3 regions of the Pseudomonas sp. DY-1 genome follow, and region 1 is predicted to be linked to each of the others. Evidence: predicted binding sites of a transcription regulator. Region 1 holds the regulator's gene; each other region holds the start of a gene.

Region 1 (7,675 bases):
GAACTGGGGTTCTCGAAGTGGGCGGCGGGTGCACTGATGAGCTTCGGTCTGCTACTGGGCGCGGCCTGTTCGGTCTTGGCAAGGTGCTGCCGCAGCCGCGGTTGGAGTTAGATGGTCAGGGCAAGCGGGTGATCATCACGCCGCGCGTGCTGCTTTTCGTTATCGCGATCGTGCTACACAACATTCCAGAAGGAATGGCCGTCGGAGTCGCAGCAGGGGCGGGGCTGGCGGGTGCCGATAGCCTGGCCCTGGGAATTGCACTGCAAGATATTCCGGAAGGACTGATTATTTCCCTTTTACTCGCCGGTTGCGTATGTCGCGAGGCCGCGCGCTACTGATCGGCGCTGCGTCTGGCCTGGTGGAGCCGCTATTCGCAGTGCTCTGTGCCTGGTTGGTCCAGGTTTCGGTGCTGTCATTGCCCTGGGGATTGGCCCTTGCCGCAGGCGCGATGCTCTTCGCCGTAGTCCAGGAGATCATCCCCGAGTCTCACCGAAAAGGGCATGAGACAGCTGCCAGCCTGGGTCTGGCTGCGGGCTTCTGCCTGATGATGGTGCTGGATACTGCGCTGGCCTAACGGCGGTAGGTGAATCGTGCCTTGCTTCTTGTTGGCGGGAGCCTGAGCGGGGGCAGGGAGGGAATTACTCGCCTTCGTCGAACTTGTTGTTGATCAGCTCGATCAAGGCATTGAGGGCGTCGTCATCTTGCTCGCCTTCGGTATGCAGGTGGATGGGGGTGCCTTTACCTGCGGCGAGCATCATTACCGCCATGATGCTTTTCCCGTCGACCAGGCTTTCCGATGTGCGACCCACGCGAATCTGGCAGGGATAACGACCGGCCACGCCGACGAACTTAGCCGCTGCCCGGGCGTGCAGGCCAAGCTTGTTGATGATTGTGATCTCGCAGGCGGGCATCGCGTTTCCAATCCTTCTAACTGAGGTCGCGGTGGCGAACCTGGACATTCTTCAAGCTGGGTTTCAGTGCCGCCCCCAGGCGATTGGCAATGTACACCGAGCGGTGGTGCCCACCGGTGCAGCCAATGGCAATAGTGACATAGGCCCTGTTACTGGCGGCAAAGCGCGGTAGCCATTTACTCAGATAGCTGTGGATATCCTGATACATCTCCTCCACATCCGGTTGGCCTGCGAGATATTCTTCGACCACCGAATCAAGCCCCGAATGGTCGCGCAACTCCGGCTTCCAGTAGGGGTTGGGCAGGCAGCGCACATCGAACACCAGGTCGGCATCCACAGGCATGCCACGCTTGAAGCCGAATGACTCGATCAGGAAGGCCGTACCGGGCTCGGGTTGATTGAGTAGGCGTAGCTTGATGCTGTCACGCAGCTGGTAAAGATTGAGATGCGTGGTGTCGATCTTCAGGTCGGCGAGATCGGCGATGGGTGCCAACAGCAGTTCTTCGTCCCGGATGGCTTCGGCCAGGGAGCGATTGTCATTGGTCAGTGGATGGCGCCGGCGTGTTTCGGAGAAGCGTTTGAGAAGAGTGTCGTGTTCGGCGTCGAGGTAAAGCACGTCGCATTTGATGTGACGATTGCGAGCCTCGACGAGCAGCTCGGGGAAACGTTGCAACTGACTGGGCAGGTTGCGCGCGTCGATGGATACAGCCACCTGGGGTTGCAGCAGTTCGGTGTGCAACAGTGCCCGCTCGGCCAGCTCGGGAAGCAGGGCGGCAGGAAGGTTGTCGATACAGTAGTAACCGTGGTCCTCGAGAACATCGAGGGCGGTGCTCTTGCCCGACCCGGAGCGGCCGCTGACGATGATCAGGCGCATGATGAAGCCCTAGCGTCCGCTCTGCACGTCCACCACTACCTGGTAGAGGCTGGTGCTGTCGGGAGCCTGGCGCAGACGCTCGCGCACATCGCTGCGGTCAAGCATGCTGGCTATCTGTCGGAGCAATTCAAGGTGCTCATCGGTGGCAGCTTCCGGGACCAGCAGGACAAACAGCAGGTCAACCGGAGCACCGTCGATGGCGTCGAAATCAACTGGCGCGTCAAGGCGCAGCACGGCGCTTATGGGCGCGATGCAGCCGATGAGGCGACAGTGGGGAATGGCGATGCCGTTGCCGAAACCGGTGGAACCGAGCTTCTCCCGGGCTACCAGGCTTTCGAAAATATCCTGGTTATCGAGGTCGGGGAGGTCACGGGAAACCAGCTTGGCAATCTGTTCCAGTACACGCTTTTTGCTGCCGCCCGGCACGTTCACCAGGGAACGGCCGGGGGTCAGGATTTGCTCGAGTCGAATCATAAGAGGGGGAAGAGTGTCAGCGGGCCGTAGCGCCCTGCTGGCGATTCAACTGCTTTTCCTTGTGTTTGATCAGTTGGCGGTCAAGTTTGTCGGTGAGCAGATCGATGGCGGCGTACATGTCTTCATGTTCCGCATTGGCCACGACCTCCCCGCCGGCGATGTGCAAGGTGGCTTCGATCTTTTGTTTCAGTTTCTCGACCTCCATGATGACTTGCACATTGGTGATCTTGTCGAAGTGGCGCTCGAGCCGGCCAAGTTTCTCGCCGACATAATCGCGCAGGGCGTCGGTCACATCCAGTTGATGTCCACTGATGTTGACTTGCATACCGCTTTCTCCTTATTGCCCGTGTATAAGAGACAGGCTAACGGGCCTGCCACCGGAACACTTTGGCGTGGGTCAATTTCCGCGTCACATCAGTCGCTTCCGCTCGCTGGAAGGCGCTATCCCAAGGGATTCGCGATACTTGGCTACTGTGCGACGGGCCACTTGAATGCCCTGTGCCTCCAGTAAACCAGCGATCTTGCTGTCGCTCAACGGCTTTTTCGGATTTTCCGCTGCGACCAGTTTCTTGATGATTGCGCGGATCGCGGTAGACGAACATTCACCGCCTTCCGAGGTGCTTACGTGGCTGGAGAAAAAGTACTTCAGCTCGTAGATTCCGCGGGGAGTGTGCATGTATTTCTGGGTAGTCACGCGCGAGATTGTGGACTCGTGCATACCTACGGCTTCGGCGATGTCATGCAGGACCAGGGGTTTCATCGCCTCTTCGCCATACTCCAGGAAGCCGCGCTGGTGCTCGACGATCTGGGTGGCGACCTTCATCAGAGTCTCGTTTCGGCTCTGCAGGCTCTTGATGAACCAGCGAGCCTCCTGAAGCTGATTGCGCATGAAGGTGTTGTCGGCGCTGGAATCGGCGCGACGAACGAAACCCGCGTAGTGCGGATTGACCCGCAGGCGCGGTACGGCTTCCTGGTTTAGCTCAACCAGCCAGCGTTCGTTGTGCTTGCGGACGATCACGTCGGGTACGACGTACTCGGGTTCGCTGGCTTCGATCTGCGAGCCGGGACGTGGATTCAGGGCCTGAATCAGTTCGATGATCTGGCGCAGTTCGTCTTCCTTGACCTTCATGCGCCGCATCAACTGGCTGTAGTCACGGCTGCCGAGCAGGTCTAGGAAGTCACCAGCCAGACGTTGGGCCTCGGTCAGCCACGGGGTGCCCGGAGGCAGCTGGCGAAGTTGCAGGATCAGGCATTCGCGCAGGTCGCGGGCACCGATGCCTGCGGGCTCGAACTGTTGGATGCGATGAAGGACGACTTCGACTTCGTCCAGCTCGATACCGAGCTCGGGGTCGAAGGCCTCGACTATCTCTGCCAGCGTCTCTTCGAGGTAACCGTCGTTATTGATGCAGTCGATGAGGGTGACACCAATCAGGCGGTCGGTGTCTGACATGGGGGCCAGGTTCAGCTGCCAGAGCAGGTGGCTCTGCAGGCTTTCACCGACCGAGGTGCGCGAGGTGAAATCCCACTCGTCGTCATCGTTGCTCGGCAGGCTGCTGGCGCTGGTCTGGTAGACATCTTCCCAGGCCGTATCGACAGGGAGTTCGCTGGGAATGCGTTCGTGCCATTCGCCATCTTCCATGGCTTCGGCATTGGTTTCGACGCTGGACTCCTGGAAGCTGGCTTCCTGGCTACTCGTGTTAGGCAGTTGGTCGCCTTCGGCCATCGGGTCGGAGGTGTCGAAATCGTCGCCATCCTCCTGCCGCTCAAGCATGGGATTGGACTCCAGTGCTTCCTGGATCTCCTGCTGGAGGTCCAGGGTGGAGAGTTGGAGTAGGCGGATGGCCTGTTGCAGCTGAGGGGTCATCGTCAGCTGCTGGCCCATCTTAAGGACTAGCGATGGTTTCATGGCAGAGGGCTTAGCACCTTGATTCGCCGGCGCTCACGCGCCATCCACAACAGGGCGCCGAAGCGCCACCAGGAAGCAAATTATATGCCTGACCTTGAAGGATTTTCCTAGCTCGCGCAACCCATCTTGTAGGAGATGTCGCGGGAGGCTACAGGCGGAACTCGTGGCCCAGATAGACTTCCTTCACCAGCTGGTTGGCCAGGATGGCTTCCGCACTACCCTCGGCAATCAGTTGTCCGTCACTGACAATGTAGGCGGTCTCGCAGATGTCCAGCGTTTCACGGACGTTGTGGTCGGTGATGAGCACACCGATTCCCTTGGCCTTGAGATGATGGATTATCTGCTTGATATCGCCCACGGAAATCGGGTCCACGCCGGCGAACGGTTCGTCCAGCAGGATGAATTTCGGGGAGGTAGCCAGCGCCCGGGCGATTTCCACCCGACGGCGCTCACCGCCTGACAGGCTCATGCCGAGACTGTCGCGAATGTGGCTGATGTGGAACTCCTGCAGCAGGCTTTCCAGCTCCTTGCGGCGCGTGGCGCGGTCGAGGTCCTTGCGGGTCTCGAGGATCGCCATGATGTTGTCCGCCACGCTGAGCTTGCGGAAGATCGAGGCTTCCTGCGGCAGGTAGCCGATGCCCGCACGGGCGCGGCCATGCATGGGCTGATGGGTGACGTCCTGCTGGTCGATCAGGACGCGGCCCTGGTCGGCCTGAACCAAGCCGACAATCATGTAGAAGCAGGTGGTCTTGCCGGCACCGTTGGGGCCGAGAAGGCCAACGATTTGTCCGCTGTCGATCGACAGGCTGACATCGCGGACCACCTGGCGGCTCTTGTAGCTCTTGGCCAGATGCTGGGCTTTGAGAGTCGCCATTACTGTGCTTTCTGCTCTTTCTTCTTCGGCTGGATGACCATGTCGATTCGCGGACGCGGAGTGGTCACGTTATTGCCGGTAGCGCGGCCTGCGTTGACGATCTGGCGCTGGGTGTCATAGACGATCTTCTCGCCTTCGAAGGTGTTGCCTTCCTGAACCACCTTGGCCTGGTCGAGCAGAATGATGCGCTCGTTGGCCGCGAAGTACTGGATGGTCAGGCCATAGGCCTTGACTATTTCCTTGTCCACCGCAGGCTTCTGTTCGTAGTAAGCGGGCTTGCCGACCGAGGTGAAGACCTCGACATCGCCATTCGCGTCCTGGGTAATGGTGACGGTATCGCCGGTGATCTTCAGGGTTCCCTGGGTGATCACGACGTTGCCGCGGTAGACCGCGACGCCCTGCTTGTCATCGAGCTCGGCGCTGTCGGCCTGGACGCGAATCGGTTGATCGCGGTCCGTGGGCAGGGCCCAGGCGGCAGCACTTCCGAGTGCGGTACCCAGGCTGAGCAACAGGGGGAGGGTTTTAACGAACCTCATGCTGGCCTCTTACGTTGGACTGCAGGATCATCCTGCTGTCATTCAAGTACGCTTTCATTCCTTGTGCCGTGGTCACCCCATTGGCCGCGTCGATTCTAACGGCTTGCTGGGTCTGCGCATATTCCTCGTCAGGGAACACGGTCAGGCGGCTAGTGGTCAGGATGGTCGGGCGCCCCTTGCCGTCGGTGCGCGCCACCCGGACCTTGTCGATCAGTTCGACCTGCTTGCCTTCAGGGCCGACTTCGCCTCGCTCGCTTTGTACGTGCCAGGGGTATGCGGTGCCGCGATGCAGGAGCAGGTCCGGATTGGTCAGCAGTGTGACATCAGTGGCCTTTATATGTTCGAGGTGGGTCGCGGTCATTTCGTAGTGGAGCTTGCCATCTTCCTGGAACTGGGTGCTCTTGCCATTTTCCACGTAGAAATCGATGGCGTTGTCGTTGCCTGTGGCTGCTGTCCGGTCCATGAAGCTTTCGGGACGGATATTCCAGTACCCCAGAGCGATGAGTAGCGCCGCGATCGGGGTCAGGATCAGCGCAAGGCGGATGTTCTTTGGCATGAAAAACCTCAGAGATAAGCAGCTTGCGCCGCTTCCAGGCTGCCCTGGGCGCGCAGTATGAGTTCGCAGAACTCACGGGCTGCGCCTTCGCCGCCACGTGCCTGGGTGATGCCATGGGCATGCTGGCGGACGAAAGCATCGGCGTTGGCCACGGCCATGCCCAGGCCGACACGGCGAATCACCGGTAGGTCGGGAAGGTCGTCACCGAGGTAGGCGACCTGATCATAATTCAACCCCAGTTCCGCGAGCAGGCCGTCGAGGACAGCCAGTTTGTCTTCGCGCCCCTGGAACAGATGCTGTATGCCGAGGTTCTGTGCGCGACGCTCGACAACCTCCGACTGGCGGCCGCTGATGATGGCAGTGCGCACGCCAGCATTCATCAGCATCTTGATGCCTTGGCCGTCGAGGGTGTTGAAGGTCTTGAATTCTCCGCCGCCGGGTAGGAAGTAGAGGCGGCCGTCGGTCAGCACGCCGTCCACGTCGAACACGGCCAGGCGAACGGCCTTGGCACGAGTGAGGAGTTCATTGCTCATCAGATCACTCCGGCGCGGGTCATGTCATGGATATGCAGGGCGCCGATGGGGCGGTCGTCTTCATCGACCACAACCAGCACGTTGATCTTGTGGTCGTCCATGATCTTCAGCGCTTCAGCTGCAAGCATGTCGGGGCGTACGGTCTTGCCGTGCACCGTCATGACGTCGTCGATGCTGGCCTGGCGCACATCGACACCTTTGTCCAAAGTGCGGCGCAGGTCGCCGTCGGTGAATATGCCGGCGAGGTGGCCGTCACTTTCCACCACCGCGGTCATGCCCAGGCCCTTGCGTGTCATTTCCAGCAGGGCTTCGCGCAGCGGCGTACCGCGGGCGACGCTGGGCAGGCTTTCGCCGCTGTGCATGATGTTCTCCACCTTGAGCAGGAGGCGACGGCCAAGCGCGCCGCCCGGATGAGAGAAGGCGAAGTCTTCGGCGGTGAAACCACGAGCTTCCAACAGGGCGATGGCCAGAGCGTCACCCAGGACCAGCGCCGCAGTGGTGGACGATGTGGGAGCCAGGTTTAGTGGGCAGGCTTCCTGGCCTACTCGAGCATCCAGATTCGCAGCTGCGGCTTTGGCCAGGGGCGAGTCCGGATTGCCAGTGAGGCTGATCAGGGTGATTCCCAGGCGCTTGATCAGCGGCAGCAGCGTGACGATTTCGGCAGTCGAGCCGGAATTGGAGAGCGCCAGGACCACGTCTTCACGGGTGATCATGCCCATGTCGCCATGGCTGGCCTCGGCCGGGTGAACAAAGAAGGATGGGGTGCCGGTGCTGGCCAGGGTGGCAGCAATCTTGTTCCCGACATGTCCGGACTTGCCCATACCCACCACCACTACGCGTCCCTTGCAATCCAGGATGAGTTCGCAGGCGCGAACGAAATCTGCGTCGATGCGTGGCATAAGGGCGTCGATCGCCTCGCGTTCGAGCTGGATAGTGCGTTGTGCGGACTTGATGAGATCGCTGGATTGGCTCATGGGCATGCAGTGGCCGGGGGAAAAGGCGCCGATTATA
Region 2 (7,675 bases), 1.3 Mb from region 1:
CGGCGATGTAGAAGAAGGCTTTCTCTTTCGGCGAGGCGAAGCGTGCCATGTAGTAGGCGATGGGAAACGCGAGTACCGCGCTGGCCAGGCTCACGGCGATGGCCATGGTCAGGGTACGCAGGATGATGTCGTAGTTCGCCGGATTGAACAGGGCTACGTAGTTGGCCAGCGTCAGGTCCGGCGTCACCGCCATGGTGAAGTCGTCGAAGGTGTAGAAGCTCTGCCAGAGCAGCGCGAACAGCGAGCCAATGTAGATCACGCCGAACCACAGCAGGGGCGGGGTCAGGAGTAGCAGCAGGTACAGTGTGGAGCGGCGGTAGAGCAGGTTGGAGATGCCCCGCAACGGTCCGCTTCGATGGTTGGCGATGACAGCGCTCATGGCCTACTCGCTGAGCGCGACCATCGCGCTGCGGGGCCAGCAGGCCTGCACTTGCTGGCCGGGCTGAGGGCGGTTGATGTCCGACTCCTCGCCGTTGGGCAGACTGACGGCCAGGCGTCCACCGCCGTCCAGGTTGAGTTCGTAACGGCTGCTGGCACCGAGGTATTGCACGTCATGCACGGTACCGCTGACTTGCAGCTCGCCATTGCTGGCATTGCCGAAGCGCACATGCTCGGGCCGCAGGGAGAAGGCACCGGCATCGCCGGTCAGGCGTTGCGCCAGGTCGCCATGGAGCACATTGGCGGTGCCGACGAACTCGGCGACGAAGCGGGTGAGTGGTTTGCGATAAAGGTTCTGCGGGCTGTCCACCTGCTCGATGCGGCCCTTGTTGAACACCGCCACGCGGTCGGACATGGACAGCGCCTCGCCCTGGTCGTGGGTTACGAAGATGAAGGTGATGCCGAGCTGGCGCTGCAGCTTCTTCAGTTCCACCTGCATCTGCTCGCGCAGCTTGAGGTCCAGTGCACCGAGGGGTTCGTCCAGCAGCAGCACGCGCGGGCGATTGATCAGCGCGCGGGCAAGGGCCACGCGCTGGCGCTGGCCGCCGGAAAGCTGCGCCGGCTTGCGGTCGCCGTAGCCGGGCAGGGCGACCATGGCGAGCGCTTCTTCGGCACGGGCCAGGCGCTCGGTCTTCGCTACGCCTTTCACCTTGAGGCCATAGGCGACGTTGTCGCGCACGTTCATGTGGGGGAACAGGGCGTAGTCCTGGAACACGGTGTTCACGTCGCGCTCGTAGGGCGGCAGGCCGGCGGCCTCTTCACCGTGGATGCGAATGGAACCCGAGGTGGGTTGCTCGAAGCCGGCGATCAGGCGCAGGCAGGTGGTCTTGCCCGAGCCCGAGGGGCCGAGCATGGAGAAGAACTCGCCGTCGCGGATCTCAATGGACACCCGGTCGACTGCCTTCACATCACCGTAGTGGCGGCAGACATCGGTGAACTGGACGGCTGTGGTCATGGATAGGGCTCCAGTGAGCTTTACTCCCTCTCCCTCCGGGAGAGGGCTGGGGAGAGGGCAACACCGCGCGGTGCCTGGCTACCCTCACCCCCGGCCCCTCTCCCAGAGCGAGAGGGGAGCTTTCATCGTGCTACGGACTGGACTGAGCGAGCGGCCTGAAGGCAAGGCGCCCCGCAGCGAGGCGCGAGACATATCTTCTGGCAGGCGACGCGCCGAGCGAGGACGCAACGCAGCCATCAGGTCGCGCAGCCAGTTCAGCGCCCGCCCATGATCGCGATATAGTCCTGCGTCCACCGGCTGTACGGCACGAACTTCCCACCCTGGGCTTCCGGGGTTTTCCAGAAGGCGATCTTGTCGAACTGGTCATAACCGTTGGTGGCGCAGCCACCGGGGCCGAGGAGTTCGCTGCTGGTGCAGCCCTTGGCAACCACGGGCAGCGAGCCGAACCAGGCGGCCAGGTCACCCTGGACCTTGGGTTGCAACGACCAGTCCATCCACTTGTAGGCGCAGTTCGGGTGCTTGGCGTCCACGTGCAGCATGGTGGTGTCGGCCCAGCCGGTGACCCCCTCTTTCGGGAACACCGTTTCCACCGGTTGCTTCTCGGCCTTCAAGGTATTGGCCATGTAGCCCCAGGTGCTGGAGGCGGCCACGCCTTCATTCTTGAAATCGCTCATCTGTACGGTCGCGTCATGCCAGTAGCGGTGCACCAGGCTGTGCTGCTTGCGCAGCAGGTCGAGCGCCGCGGCGTACTGCTCTTCGGTGAGCTGGTAGGGGTCCTGGATGCCCAGTTCCGGCCTGGCGGATTTCAGGTAGAGGGCGGCGTCGGCGATGTAGATCGGGCCGTCATAGGCCTGCACGCGCCCCTTGTTGGCCTTGCCATCGGCCAACTGCTGGGGCTCGAAGACCACGGCCCAGCTATCCGGCGCCTGCTTGAACAGCTTGGTGTTGTACATCAGCAGGTTCGGCCCCCATTGGTACGGGGTGCCATAGTGCACGCCTTTCACCGTGTGCCAGGGCGCGTCCTGGAGACGCTCGTCGAGGGTCTTCCAGTTGGGGATCAGATCCGGGTTGATCGGCTGTACCCGTTTGCCGAACACCAGGCGCAGCGAGGCGTCGCCGGAAGCGGTGACAAGGTCGTAGCCGCCCTTGGCCATCAGGCTGACCATCTCGTCGGACGTGGCGGCGGTCTTCACGTTGACCTTGCAGCCGCTGTCTTTCTCGAACTGAGTGACCCAGTCGTAGTTCTTGTCCGACTCGCCGCGTTCGATGTAGCCGGGCCAGGCGATGATGTCGAGCTGGCCTTCACCCTTGCCGAGCTGCTTCAGCGGTTCGGCAGCCTGGGCAGAGGCGATGAGGCAGGCGCAACTGACGGCGAATGAAAGGAAGGCTGGTTTGAACGAAGGCATTGTCGACTCCTGTTGTACATGACGTGCGGAGCCTGTTCGGCGGAACTACATGCCGTTGGCGATGCGATGAAAGCGCGCCGAAAAATACGGCCGCTACTCGCATTGAGCAGCGTAGTTCGGGGCTTTGGGGCTGACAAGGAAAGGGGCTTGGGAGTGGTGCGAGAGGTGTGGGAGCGAATTCATTCGCGAAAGGGGGAGCGCAGCTTCCCCGCGTGAACAAGGCAGATCTTCGATCTGCTTCGCGAATGAATTCGTGCGGTTGCACCCTCAGAAATGGATGGTCGCTTCACCCTTGTGCCAATTGCAGGGGCACAGCTCTTCTGTCAGCAGCGCGTCGAGCAGGCGCAGGGTTTCCTGCGGGTTACGACCTACCAGCAGATCGTTCACCGAGACATGGCGGATGACATTGTCCGGGTCGATGATGAAGGTCGCGCGCAGGGCCACGCCTTCGCGCCGGTCGATGATGCCCAGGGCGTTGGTCAGTTCGTGCCGGATGTCCGCCAACCAGGGAAAGCTCAGCCCTTTGAGGTCCTTGTGGTCGCGGCGCCAGGCGAGGTGGACGAACTCGCTGTCGGTGGAGGCCCCGATCAGCTGGGTGTCGCGGTCATTGAATTGCTCCAGCAGGTCCGCGAACGCCTTGATCTCGGTAGGACAGACGAAGGTGAAATCCTTGGGCCAGAAGAACAGCACCTTCCATTTGCCGAGGAGGCTGTCCTGATTGACGCGCTTGAAAGCGCTCTCCGGGGTGGCGGCGTGTTCCGAGTCGTGGTCTACCGCCAGCAGGTTGAACGCCGGCAGTTTGTCTCCGATGGTGAGCATGGCAGGTTGCTCCGGGCAGGAGGGGGCACTGGAATGGAGCAAGTATGGAAGGCTCCCGCGACCTTGGAAAATGCGTCCGGGCAATGGCGACCATAGGAAGCTGGCTATGACCTTAGGTCGGAGGGTTATAGGACAAATTCCAAATCGCAACATATACATAGAACAATCGATCCCAAGGGCCGCACGAGGCCGGGCTAGACTGTTCGTTCCAGGGATGGCGGTTCCTTCGGGACAACCGGGGGAACACCTCGCCGTCGCATTCCGTCCAACCCTGTACCGCCGCCAAATAGGGCGACATGGTCAGTTCGGTTCCGCGAGCTGCACCAGTCTGGGGCGCTACGACTGCGCGTGTGCTGCAAGTTATTGAAAGGCAAGCGGTTGTTGCGATGGCACGGGGCTTGCGACTGCGTATTCGCCCGTGGTGACAAGGAGTTAGGCATGTCCCGCACTTTTTATGACGAGATGTATGACGCGAGTGGCGAGTGCCGTCCGCATTATCGGGAATTCGCCCGCTGGCTGGCCGACACCCCCGAGGAGCTTCTGGCCCAGCGACGCCGTGAGGCTGACCTGTTATTCCACCGAGCCGGTATCACGTTCACTCTTTACGGCGATGAACAGGGTACCGAGCGCCTGATCCCCTTCGACACCATTCCCCGTGCCATTCCCATGAGCGAATGGCGGGTGGTTGAGAAAGGCTGCATTCAGCGTGTGAAGGCGCTGAACATGTTCCTCGCCGACCTCTATCACAACCAGCGGATCATCAAGGCCGGGATCATTCCTGCCGAGCAGGTGCTGGCCAACGAGGGCTACCAGATCGCCATGCAGGACCTGGATCTGCACCGCGATATCTACGCCCATATCGCCGGGGTCGACCTGGTGCGCGATGGTGATGGCACCTACTACGTGCTGGAAGACAACCTGCGCACCCCGAGCGGTGTCAGCTACATGCTCGAAGACCGCAAGATGATGATGCGGCTGTTTCCTGAGCTCTTCGCCGCCCAGCGCGTCGCCCCTATCGATCACTACCCGAACATGCTGCTGGACACGCTGAAGAGCTCCAGCCCGCTGGACAACCCCAGCGTGGTGGTGCTGACGCCGGGGCGCTTCAACAGCGCCTACTTCGAGCATGCCTTCCTCGCTCGCGAGATGGGCGTGGAGTTGGTGGAAGGGGCTGACCTGTTCGTCCGCGACGACCGGGTGTTCATGCGGACCACCGCCGGCCCGCAACCGGTCGACGTGATCTACCGCCGGCTGGACGATGCCTTCCTCGATCCGTTGGCGTTCAACCCCGAATCCATGCTTGGCGTGCCCGGCCTGCTGGCCGCCTACCGCTCCGGCAACGTGGTGCTGGCCAACGCCATCGGCACCGGCGTGGCGGACGACAAATCCATCTATCCCTACGTCGGCGACATGATCCGCTTCTACCTGGATGAGGAGCCCATCCTGAAGAACGTGCCCACTTGGCAATGCCGCAAGCCTGAAGAACTGTCCCATGTGCTGGCCCATCTGCCCGAACTGGTAGTCAAGGAAACCCAGGGCTCCGGCGGCTACGGCATGCTGGTGGGGCCGGCCGCCAGTGCCAAGGAAATCGAAGCCTTCCGCGAGCGCCTCAAGGCCCGCCCCGAGGCCTACATCGCCCAGCCCACGCTGTGTCTGTCCACCTGCCCGACCTTCGTCGAGAAGGGCATCGCCCCGCGCCACATCGACCTGCGGCCCTTCGTGCTCTCCGGGCGGGAAACCCGACTGGTGCCCGGCGGCCTGACCCGCGTGGCGCTGCGTGAAGGCTCCCTGGTGGTGAACTCATCCCAGGGTGGCGGTACCAAGGACACCTGGATCGTGGAGGACTGATCATGCTGAGCAGAACTGCCTCCGAGCTTTACTGGATGTCGCGCTACCTGGAGCGCGCGGAAAACCTGGCACGCATGCTGGAAGTCAGTTATTCGCTGTCGCTGATGCCCCAGGACGGCCGTGGCGATGGCCTGGACGAACTGGCCATGTCGCTGCTAAGCACCGGCACCCTGGAGCTTTATCAGGAGCGACATGGTGAGTTGAACGCCGGGCGCATGCTGCACTTCTTCGCCCTTGACGCAGACAACCAGGCGAGCATCTTCAGCTGTCTGCGCGCGGCCCGGATCAATGCCCATGCCGTGCGCGGGCGGATCACCGCCGACATCTGGGAGAACATCAACGCCACCTGGCTGGAGATGCTGAACATCTCCAACGAGGGTCTTGGCCGCTACGGAATCAGCCGTTTCTGCGAGTGGGTAAAGGAGCGCTCGCACCTGTTCCGCGGCGCCAGCTACGGCACCATCATGCGTGGCGAGGCCTACTGCTTCATTCGCCTGGGCACCTTCATCGAGCGCGCGGACAACACCCTGCGCCTACTGGACTCGCGCTACGAAATGTTTGGCGAAGAGTCAGAGGAGGTCAGCGACAGTTCCGCACGCGGCTACTACCAGTGGAGCGCGTTGCTCCGCGCCTTGTCGTCGTTCGAGGCCTACACCGAGGTGTATCGGGGCTCGCCCGATGCCCGTCAGGTTTCCGAGCTGCTTCTGCTTCGCGCCGACGTACCGCGTTCGCTGCGCGCGTGCATGGAAGAACTGAACGACATCCTCGCCCACCTGCCAGGAGACAACGGTCGCCCGGCCCAGCGCCTGGCCGCGGAATTGGACGCGCGGCTGCGTTACACCGCCATCGACGAAATCCTCGATGAGGGCCTGCACACGTGGCTCACCGACTTCATCCTGCTGGTCCGCCAACTGGCTCGGGCCATCCATAGCTCGTATCTGGAGGCTGTATGAAACTGTCCATCCGCCACGACACCACTTACCGCTACGACGACCAGGTCCGCGCGAGCATCCAGTACCTGCGCCTGACTCCCCAGGAAAACGAACGCCAGCACGTGCTCAGTTGGCAGTTGACCCTGCCGCGCCCGGTGCGTGCGCAGGTCGACCCCTTCGGCAACATCTTTCATGTACTGACCCTGGACGAGCCCCATGACTCCATCGTCATCAGCGCCCGTGGCCAGGTGGAGATCGACGAGAAACGTGAGGCCGAGCACGACAAACACTCGGCCTTGCCATTTCTGCGTTTCACCCGCCTGACCACGGCAGACGACGCCCTGCGGGAGTTCGCCGCGCTTGAGTGCGGGAACCGTCGTGATCGGGGTGGACTGATCGACCTGATGGAAGCGCTGCATGCGCAGATGCCCTTCAAGAAAGGTGTGACCCGCGTCGACAGCACCGCCGCCGAAGCCTTCGCCGGTCGTGCCGGAGTCTGCCAGGACCATACCCACGCATTCCTGGCCTGTGCCCGCAGCCTGGGCATTCCGGCGCGCTTCGTTTCCGGTTACCTGTACCAGGGCAATGACCAGAACCTCGCCAGCCACGCCTGGGCCGAAGCTTGGCTGGGCGATGCCTGGTACAGCTTCGACGTGACCAACAACCTGGCCCGCCCCGAGCGTCACCTGAAACTGGCGGTGGGACTGGACTACCTGGATGCCTGTCCGGTGCGCGGCATGCGTCGCGGCGGTGGCGGCGAGCAGATGCACGCCAAGGTGGACGCGCCGCCGTTGCTGGTGCAGGTGCAGTAACGCGAGCTTCCCGGCGTTCCGCGAGACCGGCCGCCCCTTTCTGCCAGCCCGCCAGGGCCGGCGGCCGGACATTCGACGCGGAGAGTCTCAACAAGGAGAACCGGCATGACCTATTGCGTCGCCATGCACCTGGCCGACGGCCTGGTGTTCGTATCGGACTCGCGAACCAATGCGGGCATCGATCACATCGCTACCTTCCGCAAGCTCTATACCTTCGGCGTTACCGGCGAGCGGCTGATCGTCCTGCAGAGCGCCGGCAACCTGGCTACATCGCAGTCCGTGGTCAACCTGCTCAAGCAACGCATAGGCGGTCCGGGACCGAATCTGAACACCGTGCCCACCCTCTACGACGCCACTGCGCTGGTGGCCGAAACCATTCGTGAAGTCATCGCCCGCGATGGTGCTCCGCTGGCGGGCAATACCGACCTGACCTGTTCGTTCCTGGTGGGTGGGCAAATCGCCGGC
Region 3 (7,675 bases), 1.5 Mb from region 1:
GGTGCACACCATCCCGTTCAGTGAGATCAAGAGCATCAAGAACTACTCTCGGCAGTTCGGCTACGCCATGTTCCGCTGGCCAGTGCCGTCGAGCATGCCGATCGACGATGCCGTTTCGCTGGTGCAGGAGGTGGCGAAAGAGCTACGCGGCGATCCGTCGGTCTACCGGAGCCTGTGGTCACCCCTGGAGTTGCAGGGCGTGGAAAGCTTCGACAATGGCCAGGCAATCCTGCGCTTCCGCTTCAAGACCGCTCCGATCAAGCAATGGGAAGTGCAGCGGGCGTTCAACCTGCGCCTGCGCAGGCGTCTCGACCAGAGTGGCCTGGAGTTGGCGATGCCGCGCCTGAACGTGCAGCTCAGCCGGATGCGCCAGCCAAGGGCTGAACCGTCGGAAGGGCAGGGCGTGCCGGCGGATGGCGGGATCTGAGGGGAGGGATCGGCTCCCACGGTACAGGGTGTCCGGGCAACAAAATGGCTTCCCGGACGTAGGTTGGGTAGAGGAGCGAAACCCAACAATAGGGGCATCCAGGCCCGGCGTATGTCGAACCGCACCGCTAATCGTTGGGTTTCGCTGCGCTCTACGCCAACCTACCTTGCGGTCACGCTCCGCGTTTCCTCAATAAAAAAGGCCTCCCGAGGGAGGCCTTAATGTTGACGCTATTTATAGGTATTCGTGGATCAGACGCTGTAGTACAGGTCGTATTCCAGCGGGTGCACGAAGGTGCGCACCTTGATTTCTTCTTCGCTCTTCAGCTCGATGTAGGCATCGATGAAGTCGTCGCTGAACACGCCGCCCTTGGTCAGGAACGCGCGGCCCTTGTCCAGCTCTTCCAGGGCTTCTTTCAGGCTGCCGCAAACCTGCGGGATTTCCTTGGCCTCTTCCGGCGGCAGGTCATACAGGTTCTTGTCAGCGGCATCGCCGGGGTGAATCTTGTTCTGGATACCGTCCAGACCGGCCATCAGCAGAGCTGCGAAGCACAGGTAGGGGTTGGCAGCCGGGTCCGGGAAGCGCGCTTCGATACGGCGGGCTTTCGGGCTGTTCACGTACGGGATACGGATCGAGGCGGAGCGGTTGCGGGCGGAGTAGGCCAGCATTACCGGGGCTTCGAAGCCCGGGACCAGACGCTTGTAGGAGTTGGTCGACGGGTTGGTGAAGCCGTTCAGGGCCTTGCCGTGCTTGATGATGCCGCCGATGAAGTACAGGGCGGTGTCGGACAGGCCGGCATAGCCTTCGCCAGCGAAGGTGTTCTTGCCATCTTTGGAGATGGACATGTGAACGTGCATGCCCGAACCGTTGTCGCCGTACAGCGGCTTCGGCATGAAGGTCACGGTCTTGCCGTAAGCGTCAGCCACGTTGTGCACGCAGTATTTCAGGGTCTGAACTTCGTCAGCCTTGGCAACCAGGGTGTTGAACTTCACGCCGATTTCGTTCTGGCCGGCAGTCGCCACTTCGTGGTGGTGAACTTCCACGACCAGGCCCATTTCTTCCAGTGCGTTGCACATGGCGGTGCGGATTTCGTGGTCGTGGTCGACCGGCGGTACCGGGAAGTAGCCGCCTTTGACGCCCGGACGGTGGCCTTTGTTGCCGCCTTCGATGTCAGCGTCGGTGTTCCAGGAAGCCTGCTCGGAGAAGATCTTGAACATGGAACCGGAAATGTCGGACTTGAACTTCACTTCGTCGAAGATGAAGAACTCCGGCTCCGGGCCTACGAATACGGTGTCACCGATGCCGGTGGTCTTGAGGAACTCCTCGGCGCGGCGGGCAATGGCGCGCGGGTCGCGATCGTAGCCTTGCATGGTGCTCGGCTCGATGATGTCGCAGACCAGGATCACGGTCGGCTCTTCGGTGAACGGGTCCAGAACGGCGGTGCTGTCGTCCGGGAGCAGGATCATGTCGGAGGCTTCGATGCCTTTCCAACCTTCGATGGAGGAGCCGTCGAACATCTTGCCGTGTTCGAAGAAATCGTCATCGGCGTCACGGGCCGGCATGGTCACGTGCTGCTGCTTGCCTTTGGTATCGGTGAAGCGCAGATCAATCCACTTCACGTCGTGTTCTTTAATCAGTTGAAGCGACTTCGACATGTTGTCCTCCAGGTGGTTGGGGGCAGGGACCTTGCCTCCCAAAAAATCGGGGTGAAGCCGGAGCGGGATAGTCCGCCAGGGCGACCTGCCTCACAAGGGAGCAAATTGCGTGCCAGTGCCCCGGAATGGGCAGATGGCCCTAAACTCGCGGCTGGCGGGGGCTTCGCTCCGTTTGTGCACAGTTTTGCGCACCGTTTTCGTGCCATGCGTGGTGCGCGTGATCCAATTTGGTGCAGAGAAAGCTTTGCTGAATGATTTTGGTCAAACCTTGAACAATTTCCGCTATAATCCGCGCCCCTCTTTTTCGGCCGCCGTCGCAAGCGCTGTTTTCATGAAACTCATCGTCAAAGTCTTCCCGGAAATCACCATCAAGAGCCGGCCGGTGCGCAAGCATTTCATCCGTCAGCTCTCGAAGAACATCCGCGCGGTCCTTAAAGACCTGGACCCGGAGCTCGAGGTGACCGGCGTTTGGGACAACCTGGAAGTGCAGACGCGGCAGACCGAGCCGAAGCTGCTGCGCGAGATGATCGAGCGGCTCACTTGCACTCCGGGCATCACGCACTTCCTGGAAGTGCACGAGTACCCGCTGGGCGACTTCGACGACGTACTGGAAAAGTGCAAGCTGCACTACGCCGACCAGATCCCCGGCAAGATTTTCGCCGTGCGCTGCAAGCGCGCCGGCAAGCACGAATTCACCTCCATGGAGCTGGAGCGCCATGTCGGCAGCCGCCTGCGCCAGGAGTGCAACGCAGCCGGCATCTCGCTGAAGAACCCGGAAGTGGAAGTGCGGATGGAAGTGCGCGACCAGCGCCTGTTCGTCATCCACCACCAGCACAATGGCATGGGCGGCTATCCGCTTGGTTCCCTGGAACAGACCCTCGTACTGATGTCCGGCGGCTTCGACTCCACCGTCGCCGCCTATCAGATGATGCGTCGCGGCCTGATGACCCACTTCTGCTTCTTCAATCTGGGCGGGCGTGCCCACGAACTGGGCGTGATGGAAGTGGCCCACTACCTGTGGGAGAAATTCGGCCGTTCCCAGCGCGTGCTATTCATCAGCGTGCCCTTCGAGGAAGTGGTCGGCGAAATCCTCAGCAAGGTCGACAACAGCCAGATGGGCGTGGTGCTCAAACGGATGATGCTGCGCGCCTCGACTCACATGGCGCGCAAGCTGACCCTGGATGCACTGGTGACCGGCGAAGCCATTTCCCAGGTATCCAGCCAGACCCTGCCCAACCTCTCGGTGATCGATTCGGCCACTGACATGCTGGTGCTGCGTCCGCTGATCGCCAGCCACAAGCAGGACATCATCGACACTGCCACTCGCATTGGCACTGCCGAGTTCGCCAAGCACATGCCCGAATACTGCGGCGTGATCTCGGTGAACCCGACCACCAAGGCCAAGCCCGGTCGCATCGAGCACGAGGAAGAACAGTTCGACATGGCCATCCTCGAGCGCGCCCTGGAGCGTGCTCGGCTGGTGCCCATCGATCGCGTGATCGATGAACTGGGCCAGGATGTAGCCGTGGAAGAAGTGTGCGAAGCCCTGCCGGGACAGATCGTCATCGACATCCGTCACCCCGATGCTCAGGAAGACGACCCTTTGGAGTTGCCTGGCATCGAAGTGCAGGCGCTGCCGTTCTATGCGGTCAACAACCGATTCAAGGAACTGGACGCCAATCGCCAGTACCTCCTGTATTGCGACAAGGGCGTAATGAGCCGCCTGCATGCTCACCACTTGCTCAGCGAGGGGCACGCCAATGTGCGCGTTTATCGCCCGGCCTAAGCAACCCGGGCTGTTCGGCGGCAGCATCCGCCACCGCCCTCCCGATTGCCGGCCCTGAGTCGCAGTTCATTCATCTGCGCCGCATAGACTTCGCGGCAAACCGAATCCTCTGATCGAGATACAAACGTGATCGAAAAACTCCGCAATATCGCCATCATCGCCCACGTCGACCATGGCAAGACCACCCTGGTGGACAAGCTCCTGAAGCTGTCCGGCACCCTCGACCGCAAAGAAGCGGAAAGCGAGCGCGTGATGGACTCCAACGACCAGGAAAAAGAGCGCGGCATCACCATCCTGGCGAAGAACACCGCCATCAAATGGAACGGCTACAACATCAACATCGTGGACACCCCCGGCCACGCCGACTTCGGCGGTGAGGTTGAGCGCGTGATGTCCATGGTGGACTCCGTACTGCTGGTGGTCGACGCCCAGGACGGCCCCATGCCGCAGACCCGCTTCGTGACCCAGAAGGCCTTCAAGGCCGGCCTGCGTCCGATCGTGGTGGTGAACAAGATCGACCGTCCGGGCGCGCGTCCTGACTGGGTCATCGACCAGATCTTCGACCTGTTCGACAACCTCGGCGCCACCGACGAGCAGCTGGACTTCCCGATCGTCTATGCCAGCGCCCTGAACGGCATCGCCGGTCTGGACCACGAGAAGATGGACGACAACATGGACGCCCTGTTCCAGGCCATCATCGACCACGTGCCGGTACCGGACGTAGACGTCGACGGTCCGTTCCAGATGCAGATTTCCCAGCTGGACTACAACAGCTTCCTCGGTGTGATCGGCATCGGCCGTATCGCCCGTGGCCGCGTCAAGGCCAACACCCAGGTCGTCGCCGTGAGCGACGACGGCACCAAGCGCAACGGCCGTATCCTGAAAATCATGGGCCACTCCGGCCTGCAGCGCGTGGAAGTGGCTGAAGCCGAAGCCGGCGACATCGTCTGCGTCAGCGGCATGGAAGAACTGTTCATCTCTGACACCCTGTGCGACCCGCAGAACGTCGAAGCGCGTCCGCCGCTGACCGTTGACCAGCCGACCGTGAGCATGACCTTCCAGGTCAACGACTCGCCGTTCGCCGGCAAGGAAGGCAAGTTCGTCACCAGCCGCAACATCAAGGACCGACTGGACAAGGAACTGCTGCACAACGTCGCCCTGCGCGTTGAAGCCGGCGAATCCGCCGAGAAGTTCAAAGTCTCCGGTCGTGGCGAGCTGCACCTCTCCGTACTGATCGAAACCATGCGCCGCGAAGGCTTCGAGATGGCCGTTGGCCGTCCGGAAGTGGTGATCATCGAGAAGGACGGCGAGAAGCAGGAGCCTTACGAGAACGTCACCATCGACATCGAAGAGCAGCACCAGGGCTCCGTGATGGAGCAGATGGGCCTGCGCAAGGGCGATCTCACCAACATGATCCCCGACGGCAAGGGCCGCGTGCGCCTGGAATACACCATCCCGGCGCGTGGCCTGATCGGCTTCCGTAACAACTTCCTGACCCTGACCTCGGGTACCGGCATCCTGACCTCGACCTTCAGCCACTACGGCCCGATCAAGGCTGGCGAAGTCAGCAACCGTCAGAACGGCGTACTGGTCTCCATGGCCACTGGCACCGCACTGACCTACTCGCTGGAAACCCTGCAGAGCCGCGGCAAGCTGTTCCTCGCCCCGGGCGACGAGATCTACGAAGGCCAGCTGTGCGGTATCAACAGCCGTGACAACGACCTGGTGATCAACCCCACCAAGGGCAAGAAGCTCGACAACATGCGCGCTTCCGGCAAGGACGAAGTCATCGCCCTGGTTCCGCCGATCAAGTTCACCCTGGAACAGGCGCTGGAATTCATCGCCGACGACGAGCTGGTGGAAGTGACTCCGAAGTCCATCCGCCTGCGCAAGAAAATGCTGAACGAGAACGACCGCAAGCGCTACGAGCGCACCAAGGTCTAACTCGACCCGCTGCTGAAATCGCCCCCGCCGGCCCTGCCTGCGGGGGCGTTTTCGTTTTGGGCAAGGTCGGCCCGGAAGGCTCAGCTTTCAGTCTTCGTGCGCTCGCTTCGTGCCGCAGCGCTCGTCGTGCGCACCTGTCAGGGGTGGGGATATCCATCAGGTGGAGCCTGCGAAGCTGAGGGAAATATTTGGTTCATCGCGCTTTCCCGGGGAAGGCGGCCTTGATCTTCAGGAAGAAGTAGGCTGAGTCCCGGAAGCCATAGGCCATGCGTTTGATCACCTTGATGCGGTTGTTCACGCCCTCGAGGACGCTGGTGTGCAGGGGGAAGCGAGCACTGGCGAGGATGCCCCGGACGTATTTGCGCAGGTTGCGGGCAAAGCGTTGCAGCGGCGCGAGGCCGCTGTCCCGGGCGTGCCGCAGCCAGGTTCGCCAGCGCCGCCAGCCCTCGCGTACGCTGGGGGCGTACCAGAGGTCCTTTAACGCATCCTTGAGCACATAGACCGTGGCCAGTGGCTGATTGGCCGCGAGCAGTTCCTGCAACTGCACGGCCTGCCCGTCCTTGAGGTTTTCGCGATTGCGCAGCAGCAGCCAGCGGCTCTGCTTGACCACCTTGCGCGCCGGTTTGTCTTCGCGCAGGAGGTTGGCCTGGTCGACCCGAATACGGTCGATCACCTCGCGGCCGTAGCGCGCCACCACATGGAACAGGTCGTACACCACTTCGGCCTGCGGGCAGTGCTGCTGCACTTCCAGGTCGAAAGCGGTGTTCATGTCCATGGCCACCGCCTCGATCTGCTGGCAGCGCGCACCGAGGAGCTCGAAGAACGGGCGAATGGCCTCGCGGCTATTGCCGTGGCCGACCCACAGCACTCGCGTGCGCTCGGCATCCATGATCACCGTGGCGTAGCGATGGCCCTTGTGCAGGGCAAACTCGTCCATCACCAGGCGGCGTACGTCGCCCGGCTCGAAGGCCCCTACTTCAGCCTCCAAACGGCGCTGGTCGAGGGTCTTGAGGGTGTGCCAGTGCAGGCCGGTGAGGCGGCTGACCTGGCTGATCGGCAGCAGTTGCAGCAAGCCCTCGAGCCAGACCCGCAAGCGCTGGGTCAGGCGGGAGGCCGGCGCCAGCCAGTCGATCCGCTCCGTCACGCGCCCGCAGCTGAGGCAGTCGAGGCGACGCACCGGCAATTGCAGCAGCACCCGCTGGTCCAGCAGGTCACGCTCGCGCACCTGGCGCATGCGCCGCTCGTGGATCAACGGGCAGGGCTGGTGGCAGCGGCCACACACCGGCAGACGCTCGGCTTGGGGCTCCAGGCTGATCAACAGCGTGTGGGGATCGGCTTGGCGACAGGCAACGACGTCGTAGCCTGGCCAGAAAGCGGCAAGATCAATAGGATGCACGGCGACAGCAGGGGGTGGGGATTGGTGTGTTTGGCGACTGCCAATCTACCCGCTTCCCTGACTGTCAACTCGCTCTTCCCCCAGACTCCGCGAAGAACCAAATATTTGGGGCGGACGCCGCCCTGTATCTCTCGGTCAAGGAGTACGGCACCAGTTACAAGCTGATCGCCAGCGAGACGGTGGTAACCGTCAGCGCCAGGTTGGTCGACACCAGGACCGGAGTCGCGCTCTGGACGGGCAGCGCACGGGCTTCCAGCGAAGAGAACAACCAGAACAGCGGTGGTCTGGTGGGCATGCTGGTGGCCGCTGCGGTCAAGCAGATCATCAACAGCGTCCAGGAGGATGCGGCATACCCGATCGCCGGCCTGGCGGCCGGGCGTTTGCTGCTTCCCCGGCAACCCGCTGGCATCCTGCATGGGCCTCGCTCACCCCACTACATGACCGACTAGGGCATCGTGGCTCTATGA

Evidence for each region. Region 1 encodes sigma-54, which starts transcription at its own class of promoters, with help from an activator protein. Its sites were predicted from a motif close to ANTGGCATNNANNTTGCTNT; they were not measured.
Region 2: D6Z43_RS08705 (circularly permuted type 2 ATP-grasp protein) is a predicted target of sigma-54. The motif match lies at 4,004-4,023, and genes of this name have one in related genera.
Region 3: glnA (glutamate--ammonia ligase) is a predicted target of sigma-54. The motif match lies at 2,180-2,199, and genes of this name have one in related genera.

Annotation. Positions count from the first base shown of each region.
Region 1 is NZ_CP032616.1:3,111,898-3,119,572, reverse strand. Features, by position in the region: partial or broken gene D6Z43_RS14730 (ZIP family metal transporter) at 1-574, shown strand, start outside; gene D6Z43_RS14725 (HPr family phosphocarrier protein) at 639-911, opposite strand; gene rapZ (RNase adapter RapZ) at 928-1,785, opposite strand; gene ptsN (PTS IIA-like nitrogen regulatory protein PtsN) at 1,795-2,259, opposite strand; gene hpf (ribosome hibernation-promoting factor, HPF/YfiA family) at 2,276-2,584, opposite strand; gene D6Z43_RS14705 (RNA polymerase factor sigma-54) at 2,669-4,165, opposite strand; gene lptB (LPS export ABC transporter ATP-binding protein) at 4,314-5,039, opposite strand; gene lptA (lipopolysaccharide transport periplasmic protein LptA) at 5,039-5,575, opposite strand; gene lptC (LPS export ABC transporter periplasmic protein LptC) at 5,562-6,131, opposite strand; gene D6Z43_RS14685 (HAD family hydrolase) at 6,140-6,664, opposite strand; gene D6Z43_RS14680 (KpsF/GutQ family sugar-phosphate isomerase) at 6,664-7,644, opposite strand.
Region 2 is NZ_CP032616.1:1,798,642-1,806,316, reverse strand. Features, by position in the region: gene D6Z43_RS08725 (ABC transporter permease) at 1-379, opposite strand, end outside; gene D6Z43_RS08720 (ABC transporter ATP-binding protein) at 383-1,393, opposite strand; gene ydcS (putative ABC transporter substrate-binding protein YdcS) at 1,648-2,799, opposite strand; gene D6Z43_RS08710 (peroxiredoxin) at 3,067-3,618, opposite strand; gene D6Z43_RS08705 (circularly permuted type 2 ATP-grasp protein) at 4,057-5,466, shown strand; gene D6Z43_RS08700 (alpha-E domain-containing protein) at 5,469-6,419, shown strand; gene D6Z43_RS08695 (transglutaminase family protein) at 6,416-7,210, shown strand; gene D6Z43_RS08690 (proteasome-type protease) at 7,316-7,675, shown strand, end outside.
Region 3 is NZ_CP032616.1:4,606,088-4,613,762, forward strand. Features, by position in the region: gene D6Z43_RS21725 (mechanosensitive ion channel family protein) at 1-427, shown strand, start outside; gene glnA (glutamate--ammonia ligase) at 679-2,082, opposite strand; gene thiI (tRNA uracil 4-sulfurtransferase ThiI) at 2,414-3,868, shown strand; gene typA (translational GTPase TypA) at 3,995-5,812, shown strand; gene D6Z43_RS21745 (ISL3 family transposase) at 6,006-7,208, opposite strand; partial or broken gene D6Z43_RS21755 (GNA1162 family protein) at 7,307-7,657, shown strand.